4 regions of the Rhodoferax sp. GW822-FHT02D07 genome follow, and region 4 is predicted to be linked to each of the others. Evidence: predicted binding sites of a transcription regulator. Region 4 holds the regulator's gene; each other region holds the start of a gene.
The links. Region 4 encodes FNR, which switches genes on or off when oxygen is low (the NO sensors DNR and NnrR bind a similar motif). Its sites were predicted from a motif close to TTGATNNNNATCAA; they were not measured.

Region 1 (3,214 bases), on a different contig from region 4:
AGCGTTGATGGCGTTTTGCAGCTGCTGCTTGGAGCTGGTGTGGTTGAGCAGGCCGGTCAGGCTGTCCTGCAGCATGGTGCGGCGCAGGGTGCGGTACCGGTCGATCTTGCTCTTGACCACGGCGTTGAGGATGACCGGGTTGAAAGGCTTGGTGAGGAAGTGGTCACCGCCCAGGCGCAGCGCGTCCACCTGCAGTGCCACATTGCTGTCTCCCGAGAGGTAGACCACGGGGGTGGACAGGAACTCGGCATGCTGGCGGATCACACGCGTGACTTCCACACCGGTGCAGCCGGGCATGTACATGTCCATCAGCACCAGATCGGGCTGGTACGAGGCCAGCGCGGTCAGCACGTCCTGCGGGCGCGTGATGGCCTGGGATTCAATATCGCTCTCGGACAGGGTGCGGCGGATCAGCGCGCTGGCGGTCTTGGAGTCCTCCACCACCAGCACGCGGTAAGGTGGCTCCTCCTCGTTGCTGCAGAGCTTGACGATGCGCGCCATGATGGCGGCGTGCTGCGTGCCAGTGGCAAAGCAGGCGTCGCAGCCCGCGCCCAGGGCCTGGTGCTGGCTCTCGAAATCCGTGCCCACGTTCAGGCCCATGATGTGGCTGGCCGAGAACTGCCCGCGCAGCGCCTGCACCTGGGCCACAAAGTCGGCCAGCACCCGGCCGCCGGCATCCACCAGCACCAGGGTCGGTTCGGGCGCAGCGGGCAGCGCCTGCGCACTGCCCACCAGATCCACCTGCACCTGAAAGAAGCCGACCTGGGCGACCAGGTCTTTCCACAGCGCGGGCGTATCAGTCACAAAGGCAATCTTTTTGGGCGGCGCCAAGGTGTTCAGCGAGGCGCCGTCTGGCGCCGGGTCCTGCACATGGCGGCGCTCGGCCTGCTGGGACGAGTGACCGCGCGCAAAGGCCTGGGCGCGGGCACCCAGCTCCTGCACCAGCGTGCCCACCTGCTGCCGGGCCTCGGGCGGCAGGCTGCCGCCGCCAGCAGGGTCCATGAGCTGGTCCATCAGCGCCAGTACCTTTTGCTCCAGCGCATGCGCGCTCTGGTGCAAGCCGGAGAGGCCGTGGCTTTCCAGGAATTGCGTGAAGCTGGAAACCGACACGGCAAACTCGACAAAGCCGTCCAGCCCGGTCTGCGGTGCGCAGGCCGACCATTTGGCGGCCAGCTCCTGGCAGCGCTTGGTCAGCTCTTCGGGGGTACAGGCCATGCGGTGTGCGGCGATTCGCCTAGCGGGCCGGCTCGCCCTGGAAGTTGCCGGCGCGCAGCGTCACCACCAGCGTGTCGCGCTGGCCCACGGTGGCCACCGGCTGGATGGGAGTGGATTCGTGAATCACGCGCGCATCGTCCAGCAACAGCAGAGACCAAGGCTCGACCAGGGTGAAGCGCTGGCCATTGGGCCCGGCGGCGTCAAAGACACGGGTTTCGCCGCCCTTGATGCCCGCGCGCCCGACCAAGAACACAGCCACCAGGTCCACGCCATCGCGGTGCGCGCCTTCGGGCGTGGGACGGCCTATGCCGTCGGTGGTGTCGATGCGGAACTGGTGCGCCTCGGTGTACCAGGGCTGGCGCCCCTTGAGCGCGCTGGCCACCTGACCCAGCCAGGCCAGCAGTTGCTGCCAGGCGGCTTGCGTCACCAGCTCGGGCTGCATGGGCTCGAAATGGCGCTGCATGCCGCCATGCAGGGCGTTGTATTCCACGGGCTGCCAGTGCGGGCGGTGCGGCGCCAGCGTCACGGCGGCACCCTCCACCACAAAGCAGGCATGGCGGCGGCGGCGGTAGCGGCCACCGTCGCGCAGGTAGTTGTCGGGGGGCAGCTCTTCCCACAGCGGGCGCCAGGCCAGCAGGGTGTCCAGGTTCAGCCCGGCCAGCGTGGCCACCTGCGCCGGTGCCACGACGGCATAGCCTTGGGTACGCAAGGTGGCGTCCAGGTCCTGGGGGGCGGCGATGGCGGGGGGCGGAAAAGAAAGCGTCATGGCGGGCATCAGCATACTGCCCTACAGGGGCTGCGCTGCATTATCGACCCAGAAGAGTGCATGGCGGCTGATGTGGGTCAAGACGCCCTGCGGCGCGGCTGGCTAATCTGGCGCATCCCTTTCTGGAGACGCCCCATGACCCTGACCGCACCTATCCCCGATACCCAAGACGCGCCCCTGCAATGGAGCGACGCGCTGGCCCTGGACATGCCCGTGATGGACGAAACCCACCAGGAGTTTGTGGCGCTGCTGGCCGAGGTGGTGCAGGCTCCGGATGCGCTGCTGCTGCCGCGCTGGGCCGCACTCATTGCCCACACGCAGGACCACTTTGACCGCGAAGACCAGTGGATGCGCGACACCGGTTTTGCCGCCAACAACTGCCACGCCACGCAGCACAAGATCATTCTGCAGGTGATGCGCGAGGGCGAGGCGCGCGGCCATGGCGGCGATCTGGCCGTGGTGCGCCAGATGGCGCACGAGCTGGGCCTGTGGTTTCCCCAGCATGCGCAGACCATGGACGCGTCGCTGGCACTGCACCTGCGTTCGGCTGGCTACGATCCGGCGACCGGCCAGCTGTCCCAGCCCGAACGCCTGCCTGCGCAGGCGATTCACGGGTGCGGCAGCGGTGGCTGTGCCCCCCACTGACCCCTGCCCACACCATGTCCATAGACCCCGCCGCCCTGCGCCACCGCCCTTTTGAAGACATCCTGGCCCTGCTGACGGGCACCACCTTTGTGGCGCTGGGGGTACTGATGTTCAAGCAGTTGGGCCTGCTGACGGGCGGCACGGCGGGCGTGGCCTTCTGGCTGCACTACGCCACGGGTTGGAATTTCGGCCTCATCTTCTTCGCCATCAACCTGCCTTTCTACGCACTGGCCTGGAAACGCATGGGCCGCGCCTTCACCTTCAAGACCTTTGCGGCGGTGGCCCTGCTCACGCTGCTGACCAATCTGCTGCCCCAATGGATGGGTTTCTCGCAGCTCCAGCCGCTGGCGGCCGCGCTGGTGGGCGGATCGCTCATGGGCACGGGCATGCTCATCCTGTTCCGCCACCGGGCCAGCCTGGGCGGCTTCAATGTGCTGGCGCTGTACCTGCAGGAGAGCCGTGGCTGGCGCGCCGGCCGCATCCAGATGGCGCTGGACGCCACCATCGTGCTGCTGGCCTTTGCCGTGACCGACTGGCAGCACATTGCCCTGAGCGTTCTGGGCGCCGTACTCCTGAACCAGACGCTGG
Region 2 (3,214 bases), on a different contig from region 4:
CGGACACCGTCTTGCGCGTCTGGATGGAGGTGGACAACGCGCAGGCCGACACGGCCGTGGGCGCCATGACCTTGCTCTCGGTCGGAGGCCAACGCACGGTGCAGGCCTGGCCGTTGGTGAGCAGCCCGCTGGAGGGCTTGGTGGGCGTGGCGCAGGATGCGACACCCGACCAGAGCATCGTCTACGCGGTGGCCGACCTGCGGGTGCCGGCTGACTGGCAGGGCGCCATCACCGTGGCCATGGTGAGTCTGCACCGCATTGCCGCAGATGCTCCGATGGAGCCGCCAGCCGCCCCGCTGCACTGGCCCGACGTATGGGGCCAGCCGCTTACGGTGGAAGAGGTCACTGGCAATGCCGGGCGCAGCCCGGTACCCGCTGTGCCCCCGTCCTTTGAGGCGGCTCTGGCCGATCACCGCCAAACCCTGGCGCAGGCCAGAGGAGCTGCGGGCTGGGAACTGGCGCCTACCGGCATCGCGGTGCCCCAAACCGCTGTGGGGCACGGGGTACTGCAGCCCCAGCCGCTGGACCTGACGCTGGACGATGCCATCGCCCTGTTGCGGCCACTGGCCGCCCTGGTGCGGGAGCAACGCGATGTGGCCCTGCGCGCGCTGCCCGGCACGCTGTCGCGCCAGCGCCGCAGCCTGCGCTGGATGCGCGACTGTGTGCTGCGCCTGCAGGGGCGCTTGCTGGTGCCGCAGGGTGGCTTGCGCTTTGTGGCCGCCACCTGCCGCCACCCCGGCATCACCGAGCTGGAGGCCGCACGCAGCGACCACGTGTTGCAGCAACTGGCCCAGCATCAGCGCCAGGCCCCCGCGTCCTTCATGTGGATGCTGGGTGACCAAATTTATGCTGATGCACGCGCCGGCCTGGCCTCTGGCAGCTCGCCCATCGAAGCGCTGCTGCCGCGCTACCGCGAGGCCTTTGCTTCGCCCGGGTTCAAGCAGTTGGCCCGCAGCCTGCCGCTGTACATGGTGATGGACGACCACGAGATCGCTGACAACTGGAGCCGCGACGAAGAGCGCCTGGGTACGCCGCGCGCCGTGCTGACGCGCAATGCGCTCAGCGCCTTTGCGGCCTTCCAGCGCGCGCACGGCCCGGCGCCCATGGGGCCGCAAGGCCACGACGGTGTGGTGTCGCATGCGGACGCGGCCTTTCTTTCGCTCAACACCCGGGTGCACCGCAGCCGCGCGCTGGAGCCCAAGCGCCGCCTGCTGGACCCGGGCCAGTGGCAGTTGCTGCAAGACTGGCTGCTGCAGGAAGAGGCGCGCGGTGCGCACGCCAAGTTCATTGCCACGGGCTCCGTGCTGGCGCCGGGGCTGGTGCAAGGGCAGGGCTGGCCCTCGCCGCGCTGTACCGACAACTGGCAACTGGTGGAAACCGAGCGCCAGCGCGTGCTCGACTTCATCGCCGAACAGCGCATCCGCAACGTGGTCTTCCTCTCGGGCGATTACCACTGCGCGGCCAGTGCCACCATCACCTTCAGCCACAGCCCGGTCAAGGCCTATGCGCTCGTAACCCCGGCTTTGCATGCGCCCCTGCGCTTTGCCAACGTGGCTGCGCATGACATGCTGGCGCAGGAAACCGTACCGCTGGCGGCTGGGCAGGCGCAGATCAACGCCCAGGCATGGAATGGCGATGGCTGGCTGGAGTGCGCGCTGCAGCCCTTGGCGGGCGGCGGTCAGCATCTGCGTGCCGCTTTCCGCATGCAACGCTTTGATGTGGCTGAGCCGGACCACCGGGTAACGGAATGGGAGTTGCGCTGAGCTAGGTTGGTGCCCGGCGCTGGCCGCCGGGCTTGAGATAGGTCAAACTGGGGCCATGGTGGCGGGACGGCTGGCTTTTCAGGCCTTGAAATTCGTGCCTCCTGCCCCCAAGCTGAGAGGCATCCAATATTTTCGTCGCGGAAACTCCAATGCGCATCGACAAACTGACCACCAAATTCCAAGAGGCCCTGAGCGAGGCCCAGACCCTGGCCCTCACCCATGACAACGCCTACATTGAGCCTGTGCACGTGCTGGCGGCGATGATTCGCACTGACGACGCCCCCAAAGCGCTGATGAACCGCGCTGGCGTCAACGTCGCCGGTCTGCTGGCCTCGGCCGAAGCCGCCATCAAAAAGCTGCCCCAGGTGCAAGGCCACGAGCAGGTGACCGTGGGGCGCGACATGGTGTCCCTGCTCCAAGCGGCCGAAAAAGAATCCATCAAGCGCGGCGACCAGTTCATTGCGGGCGAGCTATTCCTGCTGGCTGTGGCCGACCACAAGGGCGACGTGGGCAACATCGCCCGCGCCAACGGCCTGACCCGCAAGAGCCTGGAAGCCGCCATCGAGGCCGTGCGCGGCGGTCAGAATGTGAACAGCGCCGATGCCGAAGAGCAGCGTGAATCGCTCAAGAAGTATTGCATCGACCTGACCGAGCGCGCCCGTCTGGGCAAGCTGGACCCGGTGATTGGCCGCGACGATGAAATCCGCCGCGCCATCCAGGTGCTGCAGCGCCGCACCAAGAACAACCCTGTGCTGATCGGTGAGCCCGGCGTGGGCAAGACCGCAATTGTGGAAGGCCTGGCCCAGCGCATCGTCGCCGGTGAGGTGCCCGACAGCCTGAAGGGCAAGCGCGTGCTGAGCCTGGACATGGCTGCTTTGCTGGCTGGAGCCAAGTTCCGTGGCGAGTTTGAAGAGCGCCTGAAGAATGTGCTCAAGGATCTGGCCAAAGACGAAGGCCAGACCATCGTCTTCATCGACGAGCTGCACACCATGGTGGGCGCCGGCAAGGGCGAGGGCGCCATGGACGCCGGCAACATGCTCAAGCCCGCGCTGGCGCGCGGCGAGCTGCATTGCGTGGGCGCCACCACGCTGGACGAATACCGCAAATACATCGAAAAAGACGCCGCGCTGGAGCGCCGCTTCCAGAAGATTCTGGTCGGCGAGCCCACGGTGGAGGCCACCATCGCCATCCTGCGCGGCCTGAAAGAGCGCTACCAGGTGCACCACGGTGTGGACATCACCGACCCGGCCATCGTGGCCGCGGCTGAGCTGAGCCACCGCTACATCACCGACCGCTTCTTGCCCGACAAGGCTATCGACCTGATCGACGAAGCCGCCTCCAAGATCAAGATCGAGCTGGACTCCAAGCCCGAGGTCATGGACAAACTTGACCGCCGTTTGATTCAGCTGCAGATCGAGCGCGAAGCCGTCAAGAAAGAAAAGGACGAAGCC
Region 3 (3,214 bases), 110 kb from region 4:
AGAAGCTGAAGTTGTTGAGGAAGGGGAAGGACACATCGCGCGCGCCGATTTGCAGCGGGATGAGGTAGTTCATCAGCCCGGTGACCAGCGGCATGGCCACGAAGAAGATCATGATCACGCCGTGGGCAGTGAAGATCTGGTCGTAGTGGTGCGGCGGCAGGTAGCCCATGTTGTCGCCAAAGGCCATGGCCTGCTGCAGGCGCATCATCACCGCGTCGGCAAAGCCGCGCAGCAGCATGACGATACCCAGGATCATGTACATGATGCCGATCTTCTTGTGGTCGATGCTGCAGATCCAGTCGCGCCACAGCGTGCCCCAGAGGCGGAGCTTGGTAATGGCGGCCAGCACGGCCAGGCCGCCCAGCATCACGGCGATGAAGGTCCACAGCACGATGGGTTCGTGCGCCATGGGCACGACATCCCAGTTCAGTCGGCCCAGGGCCCAATGCGATTCGGTTACTACGGGTGAGTTGGACATGTTCATCAGTCTCTTATGCGCGGATCATTGGCTGGAGAGGTTACGGTCATATGCCGTGGCGTGGCGCGCTTCAAGGGCGGCCACCACTTGGGTCGCGTTCTGCGGGGTGCAGACGTCCTGGGGCAGGTTCAGGCCGGCCGAGCGCATGTAGGCTTGGCCGCCCTTGGCGTCGACGGACATCATGTGGTGCATGCACATCTTGCCGTCTTCGACGCAGCGGTTGAGCACCTTGTCATACAGGCCGTCTTCCACACGGGCAAAGCGCTGCACGGGATCGCGCTCGCTGGGCTTCACCAGGTTCAAGTAGGTGGCGCTGTCCAGGGCCTTGCCTTCGGTCTTGGCCTGCTTGACCCACTTGTCAAAGTCGTCTTCGCTCAGGCCATGGAACTTGAAGGTCATGCCCGAAAAGCCCGAGCCGCTGTAGTGCGAGGACATGCCGGGGAACACGCCGGGGCGGTTGATCACGGCGTTGAGCTCGGTCTGCATGCCGGGCATGGCGTAGATCATGCCGGCCAGGTCGGGCACGTAGAAAGCGTTCATGGTCGACGTGGCCGTCAGCTTGAACAGGATGGGGCGGTCCACCGGGGCGGCCAGTTCGTTGACGGTGGCAATGCCCTGTTCGGGGTAGAAGAACAGCCATTTCCAGTCCATGGCCACGACCTGCACCTCCAGCGGCTTGATGTCGTCGGGCAAGGCGCGCTGCGCGTCGATGCGGTCCAGCGGGCGGTAGGGGTCGAGCTTGTGGGTGCCGATCCAGGTCAGCGCGCCCAGGGCGATGATGATGAACAGCGGCACCGTCCAGATCACCAGCTCCAGCGTGGTGGAGTGGTGCCACTCGGGGTCGTAGTCGGCTTCGGTGTTGGCGGTGTTGCCCTGGCGGTACTTCCAGGCAAAGAACAGGGTGAGGGCGATGACCGGCACGATGATGATGAGCATCAGCAGCGTGGCGGTGATCACCATCTGGCCCTGCTGGGCGGCGATGTCACCGGCCGGATTGAGGACGACGGCCTTGCTGCAACCGGCCAGAAGGGCGGTCATGGCCAGGGCGGCCAGGCAGGCGGGCCTGCGGAGTTGCTTGGTTTTTAGCATGCTGAAGGCGCAACAAAATGCGCTTAGGTGTAAACGCGGGTTGACGTAATGCCTGCAATGTAGCTGGACTAGCAAATTTGTCGATTGGACATTTTGTCCAAGATCAAGCGCGCGGCAAAGCCGGGTTGACCCGCGGCAAGGGACCGCAGGAACCCAGAAGCCGGTCTTTTTTGCCACGATGTGGAAAATCTTCTCCATATCGCAGGAAATCAGGGTTTCCCTGTGGCCTTGGCGGGTCCAAACGGGGCTGTGCGGGTGTAGAAAGGAGCCATGGCCCGTCAGTGGCCTTTTACCCAGTATTCAGGAGCGAGAGATATGGTGAGCCAAGGTTCTGCGGCATTGTCCGCACCCGGCATTGAGAGTTCGGTATCGTTGGCAAACGCCCATACCGACGAGGATGTGACCCCGAATGAAATCGCCGTGGGGGTGATCATCGGGCGGTCTTCCGAATACTTCGACTTTTTTGTCTTCGGCATTGCCAGCGTGCTGGTGTTCCCGTCGCTGCTGTTTCCCTTCCTCTCCAAGCTGGATGGCACGCTCATGGCGTTTGCCATCTTTTCGCTGGCCTTTGTGGCGCGCCCCATCGGTACCGCGCTGTCCATGGCTGTGCAGCGGCGCTGGGGGCGCGGCACCAAGTTGACCATCTCGCTGTTCCTGCTGGGCGCCAGCACGGCCGGCATCTCCTTTCTGCCCAGCTACGCCTCGGTCGGCACTACCGCCATCGTGGCGCTGGTGGTGCTGCGCATCGGCCAGGGCTTGGCCCTGGGCGGTACTTGGGACGGCCTGCCCTCGCTGCTGGCCATGAGCGCTCCTGAAGACCGGCGTGGTCGTTACGCCATGATTGGCCAGCTGGGCGCACCGGTGGGCTTTGTGCTGGCAGCCAGCCTGTTTGCCTACCTGCTCAGCAGCCTGAGCACCACCGAATTTCTGGCCTGGGGCTGGCGCTATCCCTTCTTTGTAGCCTTTGCCATCAACGTGGTGGCCCTGTTTGCGCGCCTGCGTTTGGTGGTGGGCCAGTCCTACGCCGAGCTGCTGCAGCAGCGCGAGCTGCAGCCCGTGCCGGTGACCCAAGTGCTGCGTGACGAAGGCCACAACGTGCTGTTGGGCGCTTTTGCCGCGCTGGCCAGTTTTGCGCTGTTCCACCTGGCCACGGTGTTCCCCCTGTCCTGGATTGCCATGTACTCCGACCAGCCGCTGACCGACGTGCTGGGCGTACAGATCGTGGGTGCGGTGCTGGCCGCGGGGGCCATCTGGCTCTCCGGCTGGCTGGCCGACCGCGTGGGGCGCCGGCGCCTGCTGGGCGCCATGGCCGTGCTGATCGGTCTGTTCAGCCTGGTGACGCCCTGGCTGCTGGGCGCGGGCGTGGTGGGCAACAACGTCTTTCTGCTGCTGGGCTTTGTGTTGCTGGGCCTGTCCTACGGCCAGGCTTCGGGCACGGTGACGGCCAATTTCTCCACCCAGTACCGCTACACCGGTGCGGCTCTCTCGGCCGATCTGGCCTGGCTGCTCGGCGCAGGCTTTGCGCCGTTGGTGGCGCTGGGCCTGTCGTCCCGCTACGGCCTGGGTGCAGTGTCGCTGTACCTGCTGTCAGGCGTAGTCTGCACGCTGGCGGCCCTGCGCATCAACCGGCTGATCGAGAGCAAGCAG
Region 4 (3,214 bases):
GCGGCGCACCAGGTCGTCCCGCGTGACGGCCAGGCCGCGCACGGTAGGAAAGCGGCCCTGGTCCAGGTAGTCGTAGTACTCGTCCAAGGTCTTGGCGTTCTGGCTGTAGGTTGCACCAATGCGGCCAATGGCGGAGACACCCAGCGCGATCAGGTCGCAATCGGGCTGGGTGCTGTAGCCCTGAAAATTGCGGTGCAACCGGCCCTGGCGCTTGGCCACGGCCAGCGCATCGCCGGGCAATGCAAAGTGGTCCATGCCCACATAGACATAGCCAGCCCCCATGAACGCCGCGAGCGAGCGCGACAGCATGGACACCTTGGAGGCCGCACCCGGCAGGGCCACGGTGGCAATGCGGCGCTGCGGCTTGAAGCGCTCAGGCAGGTGGGCATAGGCATAGAGCGCAATACGGTCGGGTTTGAGCGTGGTCACCTGGGCCAGCGTGCGGTCAAAGGATTCGGGGCTTTGCTGGGGCAGGCCGTAGATCAGGTCCACGTTGATGGACTCGAAGCCGCGCGCGCGCGCCGCCTCCACCAGCGCAAACACCTGCTCGGCTGGCTGGATGCGGTGCACGGCCTTCTGTACAGCAGGGTCAAAGTCCTGCACGCCAAAGCTCAGACGGTTGAAGCCCAGCTCGGCCAGGGTGTCCAGGCGTGTCGTATCGATGGTGCGCGGGTCCACCTCGATGGAATACTCCCCCCCGGGCGCAAAGTTGAAGCTGCGCCGCAGCATGGCCATAAGCTCGCGCAATTCGGTATCGCTCAGGAAGGTGGGCGTACCACCACCCAGGTGCAACTGGCTCACCATCTGGCCCATGCCCATGCGCTCGGTGTGCAGATCCACCTCGCGGCTCAGATAGCGCAGGTAGGTGGCGGCCTTGTCATGGTGCTTGGTAATGATCTTGTTGCAGGCGCAGTAGTAGCACAGCGACTCGCAAAACGGAATGTGCACATACAAAGACAGGGGCAGCGCCAGCGCGGCCGCGCCACTGCGCCGCTGGGCCAGGGCCTGGGCGTAGTCATCGGCCGAGAAGGCCTCCACAAAGCGATCCGCCGTGGGGTAAGAGGTGTAGCGCGGCCCGGAAATATCGTAGCGGGTCAGCAGACTTTCGGATACGGGCACGGTTGCATGGGCGGCTGCGTTCATGAATACTCCAAACTGGCAGCTCCAATGTGCCGTAAGCGGGACTGCACCCACTTGACCTACATCAAGGAGATCGCCGATGCTTGGGCGGATAATTGATTTGCATCAGGGGAACACCATGCTTGAACACGCCAACCCGTCCAACAAAGCTGCCGACACACACGCGTCCATTCCGATCACGCCGGTGGGCTTGAGCGCTCAAGCAATCAAGGTGGCCTGTTCCAATTGCAACCTACGCGAGTTGTGCATGCCCCTGGGCCTGAACAGCAGCGAACTCGACAAGATCGACGAGGTGGTAGCCAGCCGGCGCAAGATCAAGCGCGGTGGCAACCTGTTCCGCAATGGTGACCGTTTCACCAACCTGTACGCCATCCGCACCGGCTTCTTCAAAACCTGCGTGGCCTCCGAAGACGGGCGCGACCAGGTCACTGGTTTCCAGATGGCGGGCGAGGTCATGGGCCTGGATGGCATCGTCCACGACCACCACACCTGCGACGCGATCGCGCTGGAAGACGCTGAAGTCTGCGTCATGCCCTTTGACCGCATCGAGGAACTCTCGCGCGAGGTGAACGCCCTGCAGCGCCATGTGCACAAGATCATGAGCCGCGAGATCGTGCGCGAAAACGGCGTCATGCTGCTGTTAGGCAGCATGCGGGCCGAGGAGCGTCTGGCCGCTTTTCTGCTCAACCTGGTGCAGCGCCTGCACGCACGTGGCTTCTCGCAACATGAACTGGTGCTGCGCATGACACGCGAAGAGATCGGCAGCTACCTGGGCCTCAAGCTCGAAACCGTGAGCCGCACCTTCTCCAAGTTCGTGGACGATGGCATTGTCGAGGTCAAGCAACGCCACGTGCGCATCGTCAACACCGAAGCGCTCAAGGACATCGTCAACCCCAAGGTCTGCAACTGAGGCCCCCTCCCTCGGGCAGCTCCCCCTCTTTCTCCGCCCATCCCCTACATCAGGGCTTGGCCCCTGGCGACACCGGGCGCAGGCCTGTCGCTGCATGGTTGCGCGCCTGCATGGACGGTGCCAGGCTCTCCGGCGCTACCGTTTGCGTACTCAGCGTGCGATTGATTTCCAGCCCCTTCTGGTAATAGTTTTCGTCCACCACCGGATCGGCGCCGGACACTGCAAGGTACATCGTGACAAAGCCGGCCACCACCACAATGGCAGGGCCGGACAGGACCAGCCAGACGTGGCCAAAACGCCACCAGGGCTGGGCTTCGGGTGTAGCGGTGCTGGTCATAAAAACTCCTGGTAGAAACCTAGCGGGGAACGATAAATACCGACTTCTCGTGAACCTGGTCGGCAACGCCGGTGCTGTCCAATTGGAACTGGATGGAATGGGAACCGGCTACGGCCCCCTCATACGGAATCTGCACCCGCACCGCCACCCAGCGTGACTCCGTGGCACCAACCGCCACAGTGGGCGTGTCCAGCAAGGTACTGATGCCCTCCAGACCAGTGGCCGTGATGCGGAAATCCAGATCCTGTTCAGTGGCGTTCATGATCTGCAGGCGGTATACGTTCTCAATGCGCCCGCCCTGCACGATGCGCGCCAGCGTGCCCCGGTCACGCACCACATCGACCTTGAAGGGCGTGCGCAGGCCCAAGCTCACCAGCATGGTCACCACTACGGCCAGCAGGATGCCGCCATAGACCAGCACCCGCGGGCGCACCACATGGCGCAGGATCTCGCGCCGGCTCCAGTGTTCGCTCACGGCGTGTTCGGTGGAGTAACGCACCAGGCCAGGGGCGTAGCCCATCTTGTCCATGACCGTGTCGCAGACATCCGCGCAGGCGCCGCAGCCTATGCACTCGTACTGCAGGCCGTTACGGATATCAATGCCCGTGGGGCAGACTTGCACGCATAGGCTGCAGTCCACACACGAGCCCAGATTCAGGGAGCTGAGGTCAGCCTTGCGCGAGCGCGCGCCGCGCGGCTCACCACGCTCGGCGTCGTAGGTGACAACCAGCGTGTCCTTGTCAAACATGGCGCTCTGGAAGCGCGCATACGGGCACATGTACTTGCAGACCTGCTCACGCAGGTAGCCCGCATTGCCATAGGTGGCA

Region 1: the regulator FNR is predicted to act here: its motif matches at 2,049-2,062, upstream of AC1RNN_RS18465 (hemerythrin domain-containing protein).
Region 2: the regulator FNR is predicted to act here: its motif matches at 1,796-1,809, upstream of clpB (ATP-dependent chaperone ClpB).
Region 3: the regulator FNR is predicted to act here: its motif matches at 1,661-1,674, upstream of cyoA (ubiquinol oxidase subunit II).

Annotation. Positions count from the first base shown of each region.
Region 1 is NZ_JBXAOD010000009.1:135,776-138,989, reverse strand. Features, by position in the region: gene AC1RNN_RS18475 (GGDEF domain-containing response regulator) at 1-1,215, opposite strand, end outside; gene AC1RNN_RS18470 (2OG-Fe dioxygenase family protein) at 1,235-1,981, opposite strand; gene AC1RNN_RS18465 (hemerythrin domain-containing protein) at 2,117-2,626, shown strand; gene AC1RNN_RS18460 (YitT family protein) at 2,641-3,214, shown strand, end outside.
Region 2 is NZ_JBXAOD010000002.1:417,849-421,062, reverse strand. Features, by position in the region: gene AC1RNN_RS06635 (alkaline phosphatase D family protein) at 1-1,763, shown strand, start outside; gene clpB (ATP-dependent chaperone ClpB) at 1,913-3,214, shown strand, end outside.
Region 3 is NZ_JBXAOD010000001.1:888,435-891,648, forward strand. Features, by position in the region: gene cyoB (cytochrome o ubiquinol oxidase subunit I) at 1-484, opposite strand, end outside; gene cyoA (ubiquinol oxidase subunit II) at 503-1,567, opposite strand; gene AC1RNN_RS04155 (MFS transporter) at 1,883-3,214, shown strand, end outside.
Region 4 is NZ_JBXAOD010000001.1:779,924-783,137, reverse strand. Features, by position in the region: gene hemN (oxygen-independent coproporphyrinogen III oxidase) at 1-1,143, opposite strand, end outside; gene fnr (fumarate/nitrate reduction transcriptional regulator Fnr) at 1,331-2,050, shown strand; gene AC1RNN_RS03680 (FixH family protein) at 2,100-2,387, opposite strand; gene ccoG (cytochrome c oxidase accessory protein CcoG) at 2,407-3,214, opposite strand, start outside.